2 regions of the Shewanella sp. FeAMO genome follow, and region 1 is predicted to be linked to the other one. Evidence: predicted binding sites of a transcription regulator. Region 1 holds the regulator's gene; the other holds the start of a gene.
What was found. The regulator NrdR, encoded in region 1, represses ribonucleotide reductase genes. The targets are predictions, from matches to a motif close to AAACACNANATNTNGTGTTT.
Positions count from the first base shown of each region.

Region 1 (8,186 bases):
ATAAATCCAATTACCGGCGCGGGCACCGCTACGGGTGAGCGCCTTGCCCTCCGGCACTTGGCCATGAACCGTGATATTGATGGCTCTCGGGCCGCGGGTGGTATCGCCTCCGACCAGAGAAATACCATAGTAATCAGCCGCTTCAAATAAACCTGCACTGAATTGCTCCAGCCAGGTTTCATCGACACTGGGCATGGTCAGTGCCAGGGTCATCCATGCGGGCTCGGCCCCCATGGCAGCGAGGTCGGATAGGTTGACCGCCAACGCCTTGTAGCCCAATGCCTGGGCCGGCATGTCCGGCAAGAAATGGACATTTTCCACCAAGGTATCGCAGGAGATGGCAATGGATTTGTGTTCGGCGGGGTGCACCAGGGCACAATCGTCACCTATGCCGAGGCGGACATCTTTGCGCGCTTGGCCACGACCATGAAAATAGCGCTCGATAAGTTGAAATTCTTTCACTGTTGACTTGGCCACAGGTTCGCAGCCTCCCGGTTTTCCAATGAAAAAACGGTATCTTACGATACCGTTTGTCTAATTTCTTTCTGGTTCAGCGACGAGCTACCAGCTTGTCCAATATGCCATTGACAAACTTGTGGCTGTCCTCGGCGCCGAACGCCTTGGCCAACTCGATAGCCTCGTTGATCACCACTTTGTAAGGCGTATCCTTGCGGAAAGTCAGCTCGTAAGCCGCCAAACGCAAAATGGCCTTCTCCACAGGATCCACCTCCTCCATGGGACGCTGATCCAGATGGGGGGCAATTAACTCGTCCAGTTGAGCCTTTTTGGTTGCCGCTCCGGTGAACAGTTCACGGAAGTAGGCGACATCCACGCCGTCTATGTTTTGCTCGGTCAGAAACTCGTGCTCCACATCGGCAATATTGTTCCCGCTCAGTTGCCATGAATAGATGGCTTGAACCGCTAAACGGCGGGCTCTGCGGCGCTCTGAAGGCTTCATGCTTTTTCCTGTATTACAGCTGTTGCTCAAGTTGTTGCAGCACGTTCACCATTTCCAGCAGACCCAGGGCAGCTTCGCCGCCTTTGTTGCCAGCCTTGGTGCCGGAACGCTCAATGGCCTGTTCGATAGTGTCTGTGGTCAGTACCCCGAAAGAGACCGGGATATCGAATTCCAGACCCACTTGAGCCAGACCCTTGTTGCATTCACCTGCAACGAAATCAAAGTGTGGTGTACCACCACGGATCACTGCCCCCAGGGCGATGATACCGTCGAACTTGCCACTGGCGGCAACACGACGGGCGGCCAAAGGCAGCTCGAAAGCACCAGGTACGCGTACCACAGTGATGTTGTCTTCACTTACCTGACCGAAACGCTTAAGAGTGTCTACGGCACCCTCCAGCAGACTTTCAACCACAAAGCTGTTGAAACGGGATACAACGATCGCGACTTTGGCGTTTTTTGCTTCGATATTACCTTGAACTATGTTCATTATCTTACCTAACTTAGCTAAAGCACCCGGCCGGGGGCAAAAAGTGGCGCTATGATAGCACGCAATTTACCCCTTCGCCCTATGCAATTATTCGGAAATGGTTAATTAATTCTGTCGGCTCATTCGCCGGGAATATACTCAGTGACTTCCAGGCCAAAGCCCCCCAAAGAGTGATAACGCTTGGGCGAGCTGAGCAGGCGCATTTTGTTGACACCAAGCATCGCCAGAATCTGTGAGCCTACCCCAACCCTTTGGGAGGTTCCCTGCCATTTGGCGGTCACCGGCACTTCACCCTTGTCTTCGGCTTCAAAAGCCTTGACCTTGGCGATAATGCTCTCGTTCGGCTCCTGGTTACCCAGCAGCAACAGCACGCCACCATCGGCGGCAATCCGCGCCATGGCTTGCTCAAGCGGCCAGCTGCGCACTTCGTCGCGCTCAGAGAACAGCAGGTCATTAATAGTGTTTTGCAGGTGTACCCGCACCAGAATATTGTCAACAATCTCGCCCTTGACCATGGCAAAGTGCAGTTGATTGTCTATGGTGTCGCGGAAGGTATGCAGCTCAAACTCACCGAAACGGGTAGGCAGTTTGCACTTGGCCTCACGCACCACTGTGGTTTCTGTGTTATTGCGGTAGTTGATCAGATCGGCAATGGTGCCCATCTTAACGCCGTGCTCCTTGGCGAACACTTCCAGATCCGGACGGCGCGCCATGGTGCCATCCTCGTTGAGGATCTCCACGATCACAGCCGAAGGTTCCAAACCGGCCAAACGCGCCAGATCGCAACCGGCTTCGGTATGACCGGCGCGCACCAGCACCCCGCCATCCTGTGCCATCAAAGGGAAAATATGCCCCGGCTGAACTATGTCGGACGGCTTGGCATTTTTAGCCACAGCCGCCTGCACTGTCACGGCGCGGTCATGGGCACTAATACCTGTGGTCACCCCTTCAGCGGCCTCGATGGAGACGGTGAAGTTGGTCGAAAACTGGGCGTTGTTATTGCTGACCATCAGCGGCAGATTCAGCTGCTGGCAGCGAGCCTTGGTCATGGTTTGGCAGATAAGACCACGGCCGAAGCGAGCCATGAAGTTGATCGCTTCCGGGGTGACTTTCTCCGCCGCCATGATGAGGTCGCCCTCATTTTCTCTGTCCTCATCGTCCATCAGGATAACCATTTTGCCCTGACGAATATCCTCGATGATCTCTTCGATACTGTGTAGCGCCATTGTAAGACCTTTATCTCTTGTTCTGTGTAATCAATGAATTCTAACCTGTTAGCGCGCGATAACCAGTGGGCTGGCGCACATCTAGCGCATGAAGCCGGCCTTGGCGAGCATAGCCAGGGTGACACCTTCGCTCGGCTGCGCTTCCTCTTTGTGCTGCATCAGACGCTCAAGATAGCGGGCTATCTGATCCACCTCCAGATTGACCTTATCGCCGGGGCGCAGCTCAAGCAGAGTGGTTTCACTGGCGGTATGCGGCACTATGGTGAGACGGAAATTACGGCCATCGACCTCATTGACTGTGAGGCTGACGCCATCGACGGTAATGGAGCCTTTATGGGCGATGTAACGGGCCAGCTCAACGGGTGCCTCGAGCCAAAACTCCAGCGCCTTGCCCCTTGGAGTCACACTGATGACCCGCGCCATACCATCCACATGGCCACTGACCAAGTGCCCACCCAAGCGGGTGTTTGGCGTGACCGCCTTTTCCAGGTTGACTTTGGTGCCGACACTGTAGCGGTCAAAGCCGGTGAGACTGACGGTTTCGGCCGAAACATCGGCCACATAACCCTCCGCCAGACGTTCAACCACGGTCAGACACACGCCGTTGGTGGCAATGCTGTCGCCCAGACGCACATCACTGAGATCCAACTTGCCGCTGGCCACAGTCAGACGAATATCATCACCACGGCGCTCCAGCGTCCGCACTGTACCGACAGCTTCAATTATTCCGGTAAACATTCAATCACCTATCTTGAGAGTAAGCCGGGTATCATTGCCCAGCTTACGTTGATCAGTTACCCGTATCGCCGGGGTATCGGCTATCTGCTGATAGTTTGGCAAGGCCAGCAGGTTTCGGCCAGCGGCGCCAAGCAGTTTCGGGGCTTGATAAAGCAGCATCTCATCGGCCAACCCGGCGGTAATAAAGGCGCCGCAAAGCGTTGCCCCGGCTTCGACCAACACCGCATTGCAGCTCTGGTTCAGGTGTTGCATCAGCGCCGCGATATCGACCCTGTTGCCTTCACCGGCCAGCACCAAAGTGGTGACATAAGGCGGCAAAGCGGCTAGGAATTCATCCTCATAGGGACGGCAGCTGACCAAGAGCACCGGGCTGGCAATTTGCAACAGCCTGGCATCGAGCGGCATACGGCAGTTGCTGTCGAGTATCACTCGCAGCGGTTGAATAAGCTGTTGCTCGCTGAGGGTTTCACCCAGGCTGCCAAGCTCAGCGTGCCGGACATTCAGGGAAGGGTCATCGGCCAATACGGTTTCAATGCCGGTGAGCAGAGCGCAACTGCGGGCTCTGAGCCTTTGCACGTCGCGGCGCGCCTCGGGGCCGGTTATCCATTTGGACTCACCGTTGGCCAGTGCCGTCTTGCCATCGAGACTCGCCGCCAGCTTGAGGGTGACCCAGGGGCGATTTCGCTCCATCCGCGATAAAAAGCCCGGATTCAACTCTCTGGCCTGCTCGGCCAAGAGACCGCTCTGCACCTGAACCCCGGCTTCCTGCAGCATGCCGATACCTTGGCCGGCCACCTGAGGGTTGGGATCTGTCATTGCCACCACCACCCGCTTGAGGCCATGTTTAATTAAGGCTTCGGCACAGGGCGGCGTGCGACCATAGTGACTGCAAGGTTCGAGGGTGACATAGGCAGTAGCACCGCGGGCCTTGTCAGCGGCCATTTTCAGGGCATGTACTTCGGCATGGGGCTCACCGGCACGTTGGTGCCAGCCTTCGCCGACAATCTTGCCATCGGCATCTATGATGACGCAGCCGACATTGGGGTTGGGGCGGGTTGTATAACGGCCACGGCGAGCCAGCATTATGGCGCGGCTCATCATGGCGATATCAGTATTGGACCACATGAGGGTTTCCGTTACTTAACAGTTGGCTGTGACTGACAGCCTATTTTTTCTCCAGCTTGGCAATCGCTTCACCAAACTCTGACACATCTTCAAAGGCACGATACACAGAGGCAAAGCGAATATAGGCCACCTTATCCAGCTCAATAAGATGATCCATCATCAGATTGCCGATCATTTCCGAGGTCACTTCCCGCTCGCCTGTGGCTCTGAGGGTGGACTTGATCTTGCTGATCGCCTCTTCAATCTTATCCATGGAAACCGGACGCTTCTCGGCGGCGCGCAGCATACCGCCGCGCAGCTTGTCCTCATCGAACGGTTGCCTGCTGCCATCGCGCTTGATCACTCTGGGCATGACAAGCTCGGCACCTTCAAAGGTGGTAAAGCGTTCATGACACAGAGTACATTCCCGGCGACGGCGCACCTGATGACCGTCTGCCACCAGCCTGGAATCTATCACCTTGGTATCCGTCGCACTGCAAAATGGACAATGCATTATGCCTCCTGGTGCTCAGTTGCCGGCAGCGGCTGCTGCTAAATGGCAGAAACAAAAATGGCCGCTGAATTCAGCGGCCATCGAAGTTTATCCTATTCCCTTGAAAAGGTTAACCGTAAACAGGGAAGCGAGCGCACAGTTCCAGCACCTGGCCCTTCACGCGCTCGATAACGGCGTCATCGTGAGCATTGTCGAGCACATCACAGATCCAGCCGGTCAGTTCACGGGCTTCGGCTTCCTTGAAACCGCGGCGAGTGATGGCCGGTGTACCGATACGCACCCCGGAGGTCACAAAGGGTGAGCGGGGATCATTAGGCACTGAGTTCTTGTTGACTGTGATATTGGCACGGCCCAGAGCGGCGTCGGCTTCTTTACCGGTCAGCTCACGGCCAATCAGGTCCACCAGCATCAGATGGTTGCTGGTACCGCCGGAAACTATCTTGTAACCGCGTTCGAGGAATACCTCAACCATGGCCTTGGCGTTATTGACCACCTGCTGCTGATAGGTTTTGAACTCCGGCTCCAGTGCTTCTTTGAAGGCCACGGCTTTACCGGCGATAACGTGCATCAGAGGACCACCCTGACCGCCCGGGAATACCGCGGAATTCAGCTTCTTGTACAGATCTTCATCGTCGGCAGCCGACAGAATCACACCACCGCGGGGACCGGCCAGCGTCTTGTGAGTGGTCGAAGTCACCACGTGGGCGTGCGGCACAGGGTTAGGATAAACACCGGCAGCGATAAGACCGGCCACGTGTGCCATATCGACAAACAGGTAAGCGCCAATTTTGTCGGCGATTTCGCGCAGCTTGGCCCAGTCAACTATGCCTGAGTAGGCCGAGAAGCCGCCGATGATCATCTTGGGCTTGTGTTCCAGCGCCAGCGTTTCGAGTTCGCTGTAGTCAATCTTGCCGGACTCATCGATACCGTAAGGAATGATGTTGTACAGCTTGCCGGAAAAGTTAACCGGAGAGCCGTGGGTCAAGTGACCACCGTGAGCCAGGTTCATCCCCAGTACGGTATCGCCGGGTTGCAGCAACGCCATATAAACCGCGCTGTTGGCCTGTGAACCTGAGTGTGGCTGAACGTTGGCGTAAGTAGCGCCAAACAGCTGCTTGGCACGCTCAATTGCCAGAGTCTCCACCACATCGACATACTCACAACCACCGTAGTAACGCTTGCCTGGATAACCTTCGGCATACTTGTTGGTCAGTTGTGAGCCCTGGGCTTCCATGACTCTGGGGCTGGTGTAGTTTTCGGAGGCGATCAGCTCAATGTGCTCTTCCTGACGACGGGTTTCATCCTCAATCGCCTTGAACAGCTCAGGATCATAGTCGGCAATGTTCATACTTTTCTTCAGCATCTGTCACTCCAGCTGGCAAATCTTATTGGTAGGGTTGCGCGGTATTCTACTCTGAGTGTGACAAATATCCCAGTCGCTGGATGATGAAAATCCTTGTGTCAGCAGATGACTATGTTTCATTTGCTGAACAATGGTGCCGCTATCCGGCCGCATCTGGCAGGAGCCCTGGCAAATTGGTAAACTGCCGCCAGTTTAGGAAAACTCAGTTCAGGACAACAGAGAAACAATATGGCTCAGTTTGTATACAGCATGCTGAGGGTCGGCAAAATAGTGCCGCCCAAAAAGCAGATCCTCAAAGATATTTCATTGAGTTTCTTCCCCGGCGCCAAAATTGGTGTTCTGGGTCTCAACGGCTCGGGTAAATCCACCCTGTTGAAAATCATGGCAGGTCTGGACACAGAAATTGAAGGTGAAGCCCGTCCCATGCCGGGACTCAAGATAGGTTACCTGCCCCAGGAGCCCCAGCTTGATCCCAACAAGACAGTACGGGAAACCATAGAAGAAGCCGTCAGCGAAGCCAAAAACGCCCTCAAGCGTCTGGATGAAGTCTATGCGGCCTATGCCGAGCCGGATGCCGACTTCGACGCCCTGGCCAAGGAGCAAGGCGAGCTGGAAGCCATCATTCAAGCCCAGGATGCCCATAATCTGGACAATATTCTCGAGCGCGCCGCCAATGCCCTGCGTCTGCCGGAATGGGACGCCAAGGTGGAGGTGCTCTCCGGGGGTGAACGTCGCCGGGTGGCCATCTGTCGTCTGCTGCTGGAAAAGCCGGAGATGCTGCTGCTGGACGAACCGACCAACCACCTTGATGCCGAATCCGTTGCCTGGCTGGAGCACTTCCTGCAGGAATACTCAGGCACTGTGGTCGCCATTACCCACGACCGTTACTTCCTCGACAATGCCGCCGGCTGGATCCTGGAACTGGACCGGGGTGAAGGTATCCCATGGCAGGGCAACTACTCCTCCTGGCTGGAGCAGAAAGATGCCCGTCTGAAGCAGGAAGCCGCCAGCGAAAGCGCCCGCCAGAAGACGATTGCCAAGGAATTGGAGTGGGTGCGTCAGGGTGCCAAGGGACGTCAGTCCAAGGGCAAGGCCCGTATGGCCCGCTTCGAAGAGTTGAACAGCTCAGATTATCAGCGCCGCAACGAGACCAATGAGCTGTTTATTCCGCCCGGTCCTCGCCTGGGTGACAAGGTGATTGAGGTGCGCAATCTCACCAAGAGCTATGGTGACCGGATTCTGATAGACAACTTAAGCTTCAGCGTTCCCAAGGGCGCCATCGTCGGTATTATCGGTGCCAACGGTGCCGGTAAGTCGACCCTGTTCAGAATGCTCAGCGGCGCCGAGCAGCCGGACAGCGGTGAAATCGAGATAGGTGATACAGTCCAAATCGCCTCTGTGGAACAGTTCCGTGACTCGATGAACGACAAGAACACGGTTTGGGAAGAGATCTCCGGCGGTCAGGACATAATGCGGATCAACAATCTGGAGATCCCGAGCCGCGCCTATGTCGGTCGCTTCAACTTCCGTGGTGGCGATCAGCAGAAAATCATCGGTTCACTTTCCGGTGGTGAACGTAACCGGGTGCATCTGGCCAAGCTGCTGCAGGCTGGCGGCAACGTGTTGCTGCTCGACGAACCGACCAACGATCTGGACGTGGAAACTCTGCGGGCACTGGAAGAAGCGCTGTTGGAATTCCCAGGCTGCGCCATGGTGATCTCGCACGACCGTTGGTTCCTCGACCGTATCTGTACTCACATCCTCGACTACCGTGACGAGGGTCAGGTTAACTT
Region 1 is NZ_CM132201.1:1,562,121-1,570,306, reverse strand. Features, by position in the region: gene thiL (thiamine-phosphate kinase) at 1-462, opposite strand, end outside; gene nusB (transcription antitermination factor NusB) at 551-958, opposite strand; gene ribH (6,7-dimethyl-8-ribityllumazine synthase) at 972-1,448, opposite strand; gene ribBA (bifunctional 3,4-dihydroxy-2-butanone-4-phosphate synthase/GTP cyclohydrolase II) at 1,568-2,674, opposite strand; gene ACWAU4_RS07090 (riboflavin synthase) at 2,756-3,412, opposite strand; gene ribD (bifunctional diaminohydroxyphosphoribosylaminopyrimidine deaminase/5-amino-6-(5-phosphoribosylamino)uracil reductase RibD) at 3,413-4,537, opposite strand; gene nrdR (transcriptional regulator NrdR) at 4,578-5,030, opposite strand; gene glyA (serine hydroxymethyltransferase) at 5,140-6,393, opposite strand; gene ettA (energy-dependent translational throttle protein EttA) at 6,622-8,186, shown strand, end outside.

Region 2 (8,186 bases), 1.4 Mb from region 1:
CCGGTGAGAAGGCGGTGCAGCAGGCCTCGCATCTGATTGATGCGGCGTTGGGGCGTCTCTGAAACAGGCGCTTTTTTGTTAGTGCTTGGTATGGGCACACTTCCTGCATAGTCAGCACATCATCAGCATCAAGGCGCTTCAAGGGCGATTTTTTGACAATTTTTATGACAATCTTGTCTTAAAAACAACCGCTTGGGCGTCGATATGACGGAAAACTGACATGCAGCCTATCCATTCCTCTGTGGATCCCAGATTGTCCGGGGTCGATGCCTATGGCGTCAACAATCGTCTTACCAGCGGCAGCGGCCTCTCGGTTGTCGACACTGAAACTGTCAATGACAACAAGAGCCAGGGCTCTGCCTCGGCAAACATAGGGCAGGACAGCATATCCCTTTCCAACGATGGTAAAAGAGCCGCGCGGGTCCAGGAGTTGGCCAAGGAGTTTTTCGGCTCAGGTCAGTTCAGCAGTGCCGATTTACCCAAGCTTCTGGCGCGCCTAGGCGACGAAGGGCTGTTGTCTGAAAGCCAGATGGCCAGATTGCAGGGCAGCGGCCTGATGGGAGTTGATACCAAAGATAACGCCAGCCTCAAGGAGTTTATTCAAGGCCAGATTGGTATGCTCAGACAACAGGCCAGTCAAAGCCCTTTGCTCAATGCGCTTAAAGGGGCGGATAACCTGATGGGCAATATGGGAATGATGTATACCCCATCGAGCTCTTTGGCGGCCAACAAGGTAGCAGCTCAGTTGGACGCCGTGCTCAAGGGAGAAAACCAAACTGCCGAGAGCGCAGAGAACAACAGCAACAAGCTAGCGGGCAAGGCCGATTCCGCACTGCAAGATCCTCAACTGTTATCCCGGCTCAGTGGTGTCAGCGCTCTGATGCGCACCGCAGCAGCCATAGGCAGCCAGCAGCAGGGCAGTGGGCAAATCAATAGTTATCTGGCCTTGGCAAAGAGGTACTGACTAGCGGCCGTTTGGGTCTCGGTCAAGGGAAAAATCTCCACAAGTTGTGCTCGTCGGCACTAATCCCATAGTGTTGTTCATCCTCTTCAATACCATGATCCAGATCATGGTATTGAAGAGCGATTTGTCGCTTAATTCTCTACATATTGTGCTTGGTTAATAAAACACCACTATATATGGTGTTAAATAAACAACATGGAGATTAGAGAAATGCCGGTAGTGATTAAGCGGGACGGGTGCCGTACTCAGTTCGATGAAACAAGGATAAGGGATGCGGTGCTGGCAGCCTCTAGCCACTGCGGTATAGAAGATGTGGACTATGCGGCCACAGTCGCAGCGCTGGTCACCCAGGCGGTAACCGACAAGGCTGAGGTCAATATCCAGGAGTTGCAGGACAGGGTCGAAAACCTGTTGATGGAAGGGCCGTACAAACAAGTGGCCCGTAGCTACATTGAATATCGTCACGACAGAGATATCTGCCGTGAATCCAGCAGCCGACTGAATCTGGAGATCCGCGGCCTGGTCGAGCAGAGCAACGCGACCCTGCTCAACGAAAATGCCAATAAAGACTCCAAGGTGATCCCCACCCAGAGGGATCTCCTGGCCGGTATTGTCGCCAAACATTATGCCAAACATCATATCCTGCCCAAGGATGTGGTTGCCGCCCATGAGGCCGGTGAGATCCACTATCACGATCTCGACTATTCGCCTTTCTTCCCTATGTTCAACTGTATGCTGATCGATCTCGGTGGCATGTTGACCCAAGGGTTTAAGATGGGCAATGCCGAGATTGAGACACCAAAATCCATCTCGACTGCGACCGCAGTTACCGCGCAGATCATCGCCCAGGTCGCCAGCCATATTTATGGCGGCACCACAATCAACCGCATAGATGAAGTGTTGGCCCCTTTTGTGGCCAAGAGCTACGACAAGCATTATCAAACTGCGCTCAAGTGGGGGATTACCGATGCCAAGGCGTTTGCCACAGAGCAGACCAAGAAAGAGTGTCACGACGCCTTCCAGTCGCTGGAATATGAGGTCAATACCCTGCATACCGCCAATGGTCAGACGCCTTTTGTTACCTTCGGTTTCGGTTTGGGTACCAGCTGGGAGTCGAGGCTGATCCAAGAGTCTATTTTGCGGATCCGCATGGAAGGCCTTGGCAAGAACCGCAAGACAGCGGTTTTCCCCAAGTTGGTGTTTGCCATTCGTGATGGTATCAACCATAAGGCCGGCGACTGCAACTACGACATCAAGCAGTTGGCGCTCGAGTGTGCCAGCATTCGCATGTATCCGGATATTCTCAACTATGAGCAGGTGGTCAAGGTTACTGGCTCATTCAAGACTCCTATGGGTTGTCGCAGTTTCCTTGGCACCTATGAGGAAAACGGCGAGCTGCTGCATGAAGGTCGCAACAACTTAGGCGTAGTCAGCCTGAACTTGCCGAGGGTGGCGCTGGAAGCCAAGGGTGATGAAGCCGAGTTTTATCGCATTTTGGATCAAAGGCTGGAGATGGCCCGCAAGGCGCTGGATACCCGCATCGAACGTCTGGCCAACGTCAAGGCCAGAGTGGCGCCCATTCTCTATATGGAAGGGGCTTGCGGAGTGCGCCTGCGCGGTGATGATAACATTGCCGAAATCTTCAAAAACGGCCGAGCTTCCATCTCTCTGGGCTATATAGGCCTGCATGAGACAATCAATGCTCTCTATGGTACAGACACCCATGTGTTTGACGATGAAACATTGAGGCAGAAAGCAGTTGCCATAGTGGCTCACCTCAAGGCGGCTACAGTGCGCTGGAAAGAGGAAACCGGTTATGGTTTCAGCCTCTACAGTACACCGAGCGAGAGCCTGTGCAGCCGTTTTGCCAAGCTGGATGCCAAGAGCTTTGGCCTGGTTGATGGTGTTACCGACAAGGGCTATTACACCAACAGCTTCCACCTGGATGTGGAGAAGAAGGTGAATCCTTACGACAAACTCGACTTCGAACAGCCGTATCCCGAGCTCGCCAATGGTGGTTTCATCTGCTACGGCGAATACCCGAATATGCAGCACAACCTGGAAGCGCTGGAGAATGTCTGGGACTACAGCTACAGCCGGGTGCCTTACTATGGAACCAACACACCGATAGATGAGTGTTACGACTGTGGCTTTACCGGTGAGTTTATCTGTACCAGCAAGGGCTTTACCTGCCCCAAGTGTGGCAACCATGAGCCCAGTCGGGTGTCTGTGACCCGCAGGGTTTGCGGTTATCTCGGCAGCCCGGATGCCAGACCCTTCAACCATGGCAAGCAGGAAGAGGTCAAACGTCGGGTTAAGCACCTTTAACGACAAACTGTTTTATAGGCGCCCCTCGGGGCGCCTTGTGGATATAGCTATGAACTATCATCAGTATTACCCCGTGGATGTGGTCAATGGACCGGGCACCCGGGTAACCCTGTTTGTCTCCGGTTGTGAACATCAGTGCCGGGGTTGTTATAACCAGTCAACCTGGGATCCCCGCTCCGGGCATCCTTTCGACCAGGCGATGTCTGACAGGATCATTGCCGATCTCAATGACAGCCGGATCCCGAGAAGGGGCTTGTCACTTTCAGGTGGTGACCCACTGTTTCCGGGCAATCTTGACGCCATCAAGGCCTTGTTGCTGCGGGTGCGGGACGAATGCCCTGGAAAGGATGTCTGGCTCTGGACTGGTTATCGTCTCGATGAACTCAGTCCGGCGCAGCGGGAATTGCTCGGGCTTATTCATGTGTTGGTGGATGGCAAATTCGTGCAGGAGCAAGCGGATCCGTCGCTGAAGTTTCGTGGTTCGGCCAACCAGGTGATACATCTGCTCAACGACCCTCAGTAAGTACAAAAGTGAAAACTGGTTAACACAATTGCTTTTCCCTGCTAAAAAACCCCGTCACCTGGGCTTGAGTTGCTGTTATACTTCTGTCCGGCACATTTACGGCAACCAGGCCGTCCATTCTCAGGGTGCCGGGATTTTGTAAGGTAACAGAATGAATTTGAAGCAGGAGCTGCAACAGCTCAACGATAAGCTGGATCAGTATCGCCGTAAATTGGCCGCCGCAGAGCAACGTGGCGATGGTCCTATCATTGCCCAGTTTCAGCGGGAAATCGCCGCCGTCAACAAGCGGATTGCAGCCATCAAGGGCCAGCAGAGTCGGCAGCTTGGCAAGCAGGGACAGTCTATTCGCGATCTGCCTTTTAGCCGCGAACTCACCAAAGCCGAACAGGCCGACATGGGCAAACTCAAGAAGTCTGTCCGGGGTTTGGTCGTTGTGCATCCCATGACAGCGCTGGGCAGAGAAATGGGTATTACTGCCGTTACCGGGTTTGCACCCAAGGCATTTTAACTGCCGCCGTGACAGCAGATAATAACCAATGAATTTACTTGGGTATTCCGGTCGGTGGTAAAAACGCATAAAATGACCGGCCTGAGTACTGAGCACGCTTCACTATTATCTTGATTTTGAGGGATGTTAACCGTCTCAGGGAATGAGAGCAGTCGTTAAGGTTAATTCATGTCTATTAAATTTATCGCCACCGCCAAATTGCCAACCCCTTGGGGGGTGTTTGCCATGCATGGTTTCGAGGATACCGAAACCGGTAAAGAGCACGTGGCGCTGACTTTTGGTGAGCTCCAAGCCGATAAACCCATGCTGGGACGGATCCATTCGGAATGTCTCACCGGAGATGCCCTGTTCAGCCTGCGCTGCGACTGCGGCTTTCAACTGCAGACCGCGATGCAAAATGTCGCCGAAGCCGGTCAGGGCTTTATTCTCTACCTGCGTCAGGAAGGTCGTGGCATAGGGCTGTTGAACAAAATTCGAGCCTACGAGTTGCAGGACGATGGCGCCAATACAGTGGAAGCCAACGAGCGTCTGGGCTTTCCGGCCGATATGCGCAAGTACGATATGATTGCGCCCATGCTGGAAAAAATTGGCGTTCACAAGGTTAGGTTGATGACCAATAATCCGCGCAAGGTGCAGGCGATGAAAGATGTCGGCATGGAAGTTGTCGAGCGGGTGCCGCTGCAGGTGGGCAAAAACCGTTACAACGAAGCCTACCTCAAGACCAAGTCTACTGAGCTTGGCCATATGATGTCTGAGTATCATTTCACCGAAGGTCATCAGGACTGAGTCGGCAAAGATGAAGTCACCGGGGAAAGCATCAACCCAAGTTGGTTTATTGAGTGTGTCTTCCCTGGGGCTTTTGCTGCTTGCAGCCCCAATCCTTGCCCAAGAGTCCCCCGGCCACGCCCGGCCGCCGGACAACTCCCACTATGCCTTTGGCAGCTATCTGGGCAGCGGGGTCTATCGCGCGTCCGAACAGGATGCTACCGTCATCAGCTTACCGCTGGACTTTACGCTGGAGCAGAGTGATGACTCGGAGTTCTTGCTGCGCCTGCCCATCTCTGTAGGCTTTTTCAACTATAGCCTTGAAGATGCCGGTGAGTTCGAATTGCCTTCCAGTGTTGGTACCCTGACCGTGACCCCAGGCTTTGAAAAGCGTTGGCGTCTGGATGAAAACTGGCGCATGGAGGCCTATGGCGATCTCGGTTTTGGCAGTAATTTTGACCAAGGCGGTAATGTCGCCATCATGGCAGCCGGCATCAGTGGCTTGCGTCATTTTGAGCTGTGGCAGGCAGATTCTCTGTGGGTGACCCGACTGAAATTTGCCGCCTACAGTGAACGGGCGTTCAGCATCAGCCAGAGCTTTTCCGTATTGCAAACCGGAGTGGATATCGGTTTGCCTTATCACTGGTCCTGGCAGGGGTTACAGATGCAGCCCAGGGTGTTTGCTTTGGGTTATTGGTATTTTGACCAGTTACAGTTTGCCGGCGATCTCAACCAGGATACCTTGGTGTCCGGCAGTATTGAGTTGGGGGCCACCCTGGCCCTTGCCAAGCCAGTGCTTGGCATAGACAGATTGGGGATCAGTTACCGTAGTGGTGATGGGCTGGAGATCTGGCGCCTGGTGTTCAGCATGCCCATCTGAGCGGCATCAGCCCTCAGTGGCGGCGTTCTTGTCCTGGCGGGCTTTCTCGTTGAGCAGGGCGACCAACTGACCACTGACGGCGGCAATCTGATCCTGCAGCAACTTACGCTCTATCTCGGCCGCTTCAGAATCATCACCATTCAGTTGCTGTAGCTGCTGCTGCAACTCCTTGAGCTTGTCCTGCAGCTCTTTAATCTTCTTGTCAATTTCAGACATATCCGAGGTATCTTCCTCGGCGGCTTTCTGCGCTTCTGAGGTTTGCTCCGAATTGTTCCTATACAGCTGACCACCTATATCATCCGCCAGTGCTTTGCGACCGGCAGAAGAGATATTCACTTTATCCTGGCTGTCCGAACTTGTGGCAGCGCTTTCCTTGGCTGCGTCTTTGTCGGCCACTGTGACTTCACTTAGGTTGCGGGGACCGGTTCCCTGAGTGGCGATTTGACCTAAGCCTGCAATGTTCATCATTAAACTCCTTGGCGGCATCTGTTCGTGCTGATAGTCGATAACGACTTATCGGCTGCAAGGGGAAGAACTTTAGCAGCTTTAAGGCAAAATTGGTTAAAAATATAGCGGGTTGCGTGTTGTATCAGTATCTGCCTAGTCGCTCTTTTTACCCCAGATATGGGCATTGGTTTGAGGCTTGTCGGCACAGGTTTGTTTGGCCGGCTTTTGCCTTGTGGCCGGGGTTGAACTGCCCAGAAGGTGAGGCGGAATGGGCAAGCCCTTACTGGTCAGATAGAGACGTTCCAGTTTTTCCCTGGCCCATTGGGTCTTTCGCAAAAAGGTCAGGCTCGATTTAATGCTGGGATCATGGCTGAAGCAGCGCACTTTTATCCTTTGTGCCAGGCCATCAAAGCCGTACTGCTCCACCATCTCTGTGAGTATCGCCTTGAGGGTCAAGCCGTGCAGGGGATCTTTGTTGGCTTGAGGGGAATTGGAAGCTGTCATGAATGGGCCTTGGTAGCTGGTGTTATAAAAGCGGCGCCAGTATAACCGAGAAGCTTTTCAAATGCCTTGCAAAAAGGTTGAAAAAGTCGCGTCAAACTGTCCGGCAGCTCTTCAGCCAAGGGGAAACCATCGAGAGAGGAAAAAGGGGCCGTAGCGGCCCCTTGAAAGAGAGATTATTTAAAGTGCAGTGACCAGCTGTCGATGTAGCCTACGTCACGGCGACCGGAGTCAACGGCCTTGAGCAGCCAGGTACCACTGGACTCGACACCTGTCATATCGACCGAATAGCTCTGGTTGATATTGTCGGTGCCTTTGCCTGTGTTGTCGTGCAGCACGGCAATCTGGCCATTGGGGCTGTGCAGTTCAACCTGCAGATCGCCAATGTAAGGGTGCACTATGCTGACATCTACAGTGACCACACCCGAATCACCGCTGCGGCTGACACTGATGGGGCTGGTAATGCCTGTGCTGTTGTTGTCGGGAATATTGGCATTATCACCATTGGTGTAGCTCGCTGCGCCGCCACCTGGATTGGTGCTGCTTGAGCCTGTGTAGCTAGCCACCAGGCTGGCACCGCTGAAGCTGCTGTAACCGCGAACCATCACATAGTAAGTACCGGCTTGAGGGCTGTTGACCGAACAGCTTTCAGTGTTGCCGCCTTTCCAGGGGCGACAATCAAAGCTGCTGGTGGTTGGAGCCGCGCCGTACTGCATGTAAAGGTCGGCATCACCTGTGCCGCCACTCAGGTTGAAGCTGAGGTTGGAAGCGCCGGCAGGCACATCGAGGAAGAAGTGCAGTTCATCGTCTTTGGCACCACTAAGGTTGTTGACTGCCACACCGTTTTCCAACTGACCATCGCTTGGTGTGCCGGGATCGCTCGGGCCATTACAGGAGGCATCCAGATATTCCTTGGCAGCCACGGCATTGACCAGACCATAGCCGGTGCGATCGTCACGACCGGGGACATCCAGATCTTCGGCGGTGGCTTTCAGCGCCTGACGCACCTGGGCGGCACTACACTCAGTGTGATAGCTCCATACCAGAGTTGCGACGCCGGATACGTGTGGCGTCGCCATGGAAGTACCGTTGTAGTACTCATAGTCTTCGCCAGTGGTGTTGGATACGCTGGCCTGCTGACCGATTTGGTTACGCAGCGCCAGACCGGTTTCACGGTCTACAGACACAGAAGCCTTGGTCAATTCAGTGTTTGAGTCCACCAGGAAGGGGTTTTGCAGTCCGGGCAGATCGCTGTTGGAGTAGACAATAG
Region 2 is NZ_CM132201.1:3,002,971-3,011,156, reverse strand. Features, by position in the region: gene rssA (patatin-like phospholipase RssA) at 1-62, shown strand, start outside; gene ACWAU4_RS13550 (hypothetical protein) at 221-964, shown strand; gene nrdD (anaerobic ribonucleoside-triphosphate reductase) at 1,175-3,292, shown strand; gene nrdG (anaerobic ribonucleoside-triphosphate reductase-activating protein) at 3,342-3,815, shown strand; gene ACWAU4_RS13535 (YibL family ribosome-associated protein) at 3,967-4,323, shown strand; gene ribA (GTP cyclohydrolase II) at 4,492-5,109, shown strand; gene ACWAU4_RS13525 (hypothetical protein) at 5,165-5,968, shown strand; gene ACWAU4_RS13520 (hypothetical protein) at 5,975-6,436, opposite strand; gene ACWAU4_RS13515 (VF530 family protein) at 6,569-6,919, opposite strand; gene ACWAU4_RS13510 (S8 family serine peptidase) at 7,093-8,186, opposite strand, start outside.
Region 2: the regulator NrdR is predicted to act here: its motif matches at 1,130-1,149, upstream of nrdD (anaerobic ribonucleoside-triphosphate reductase).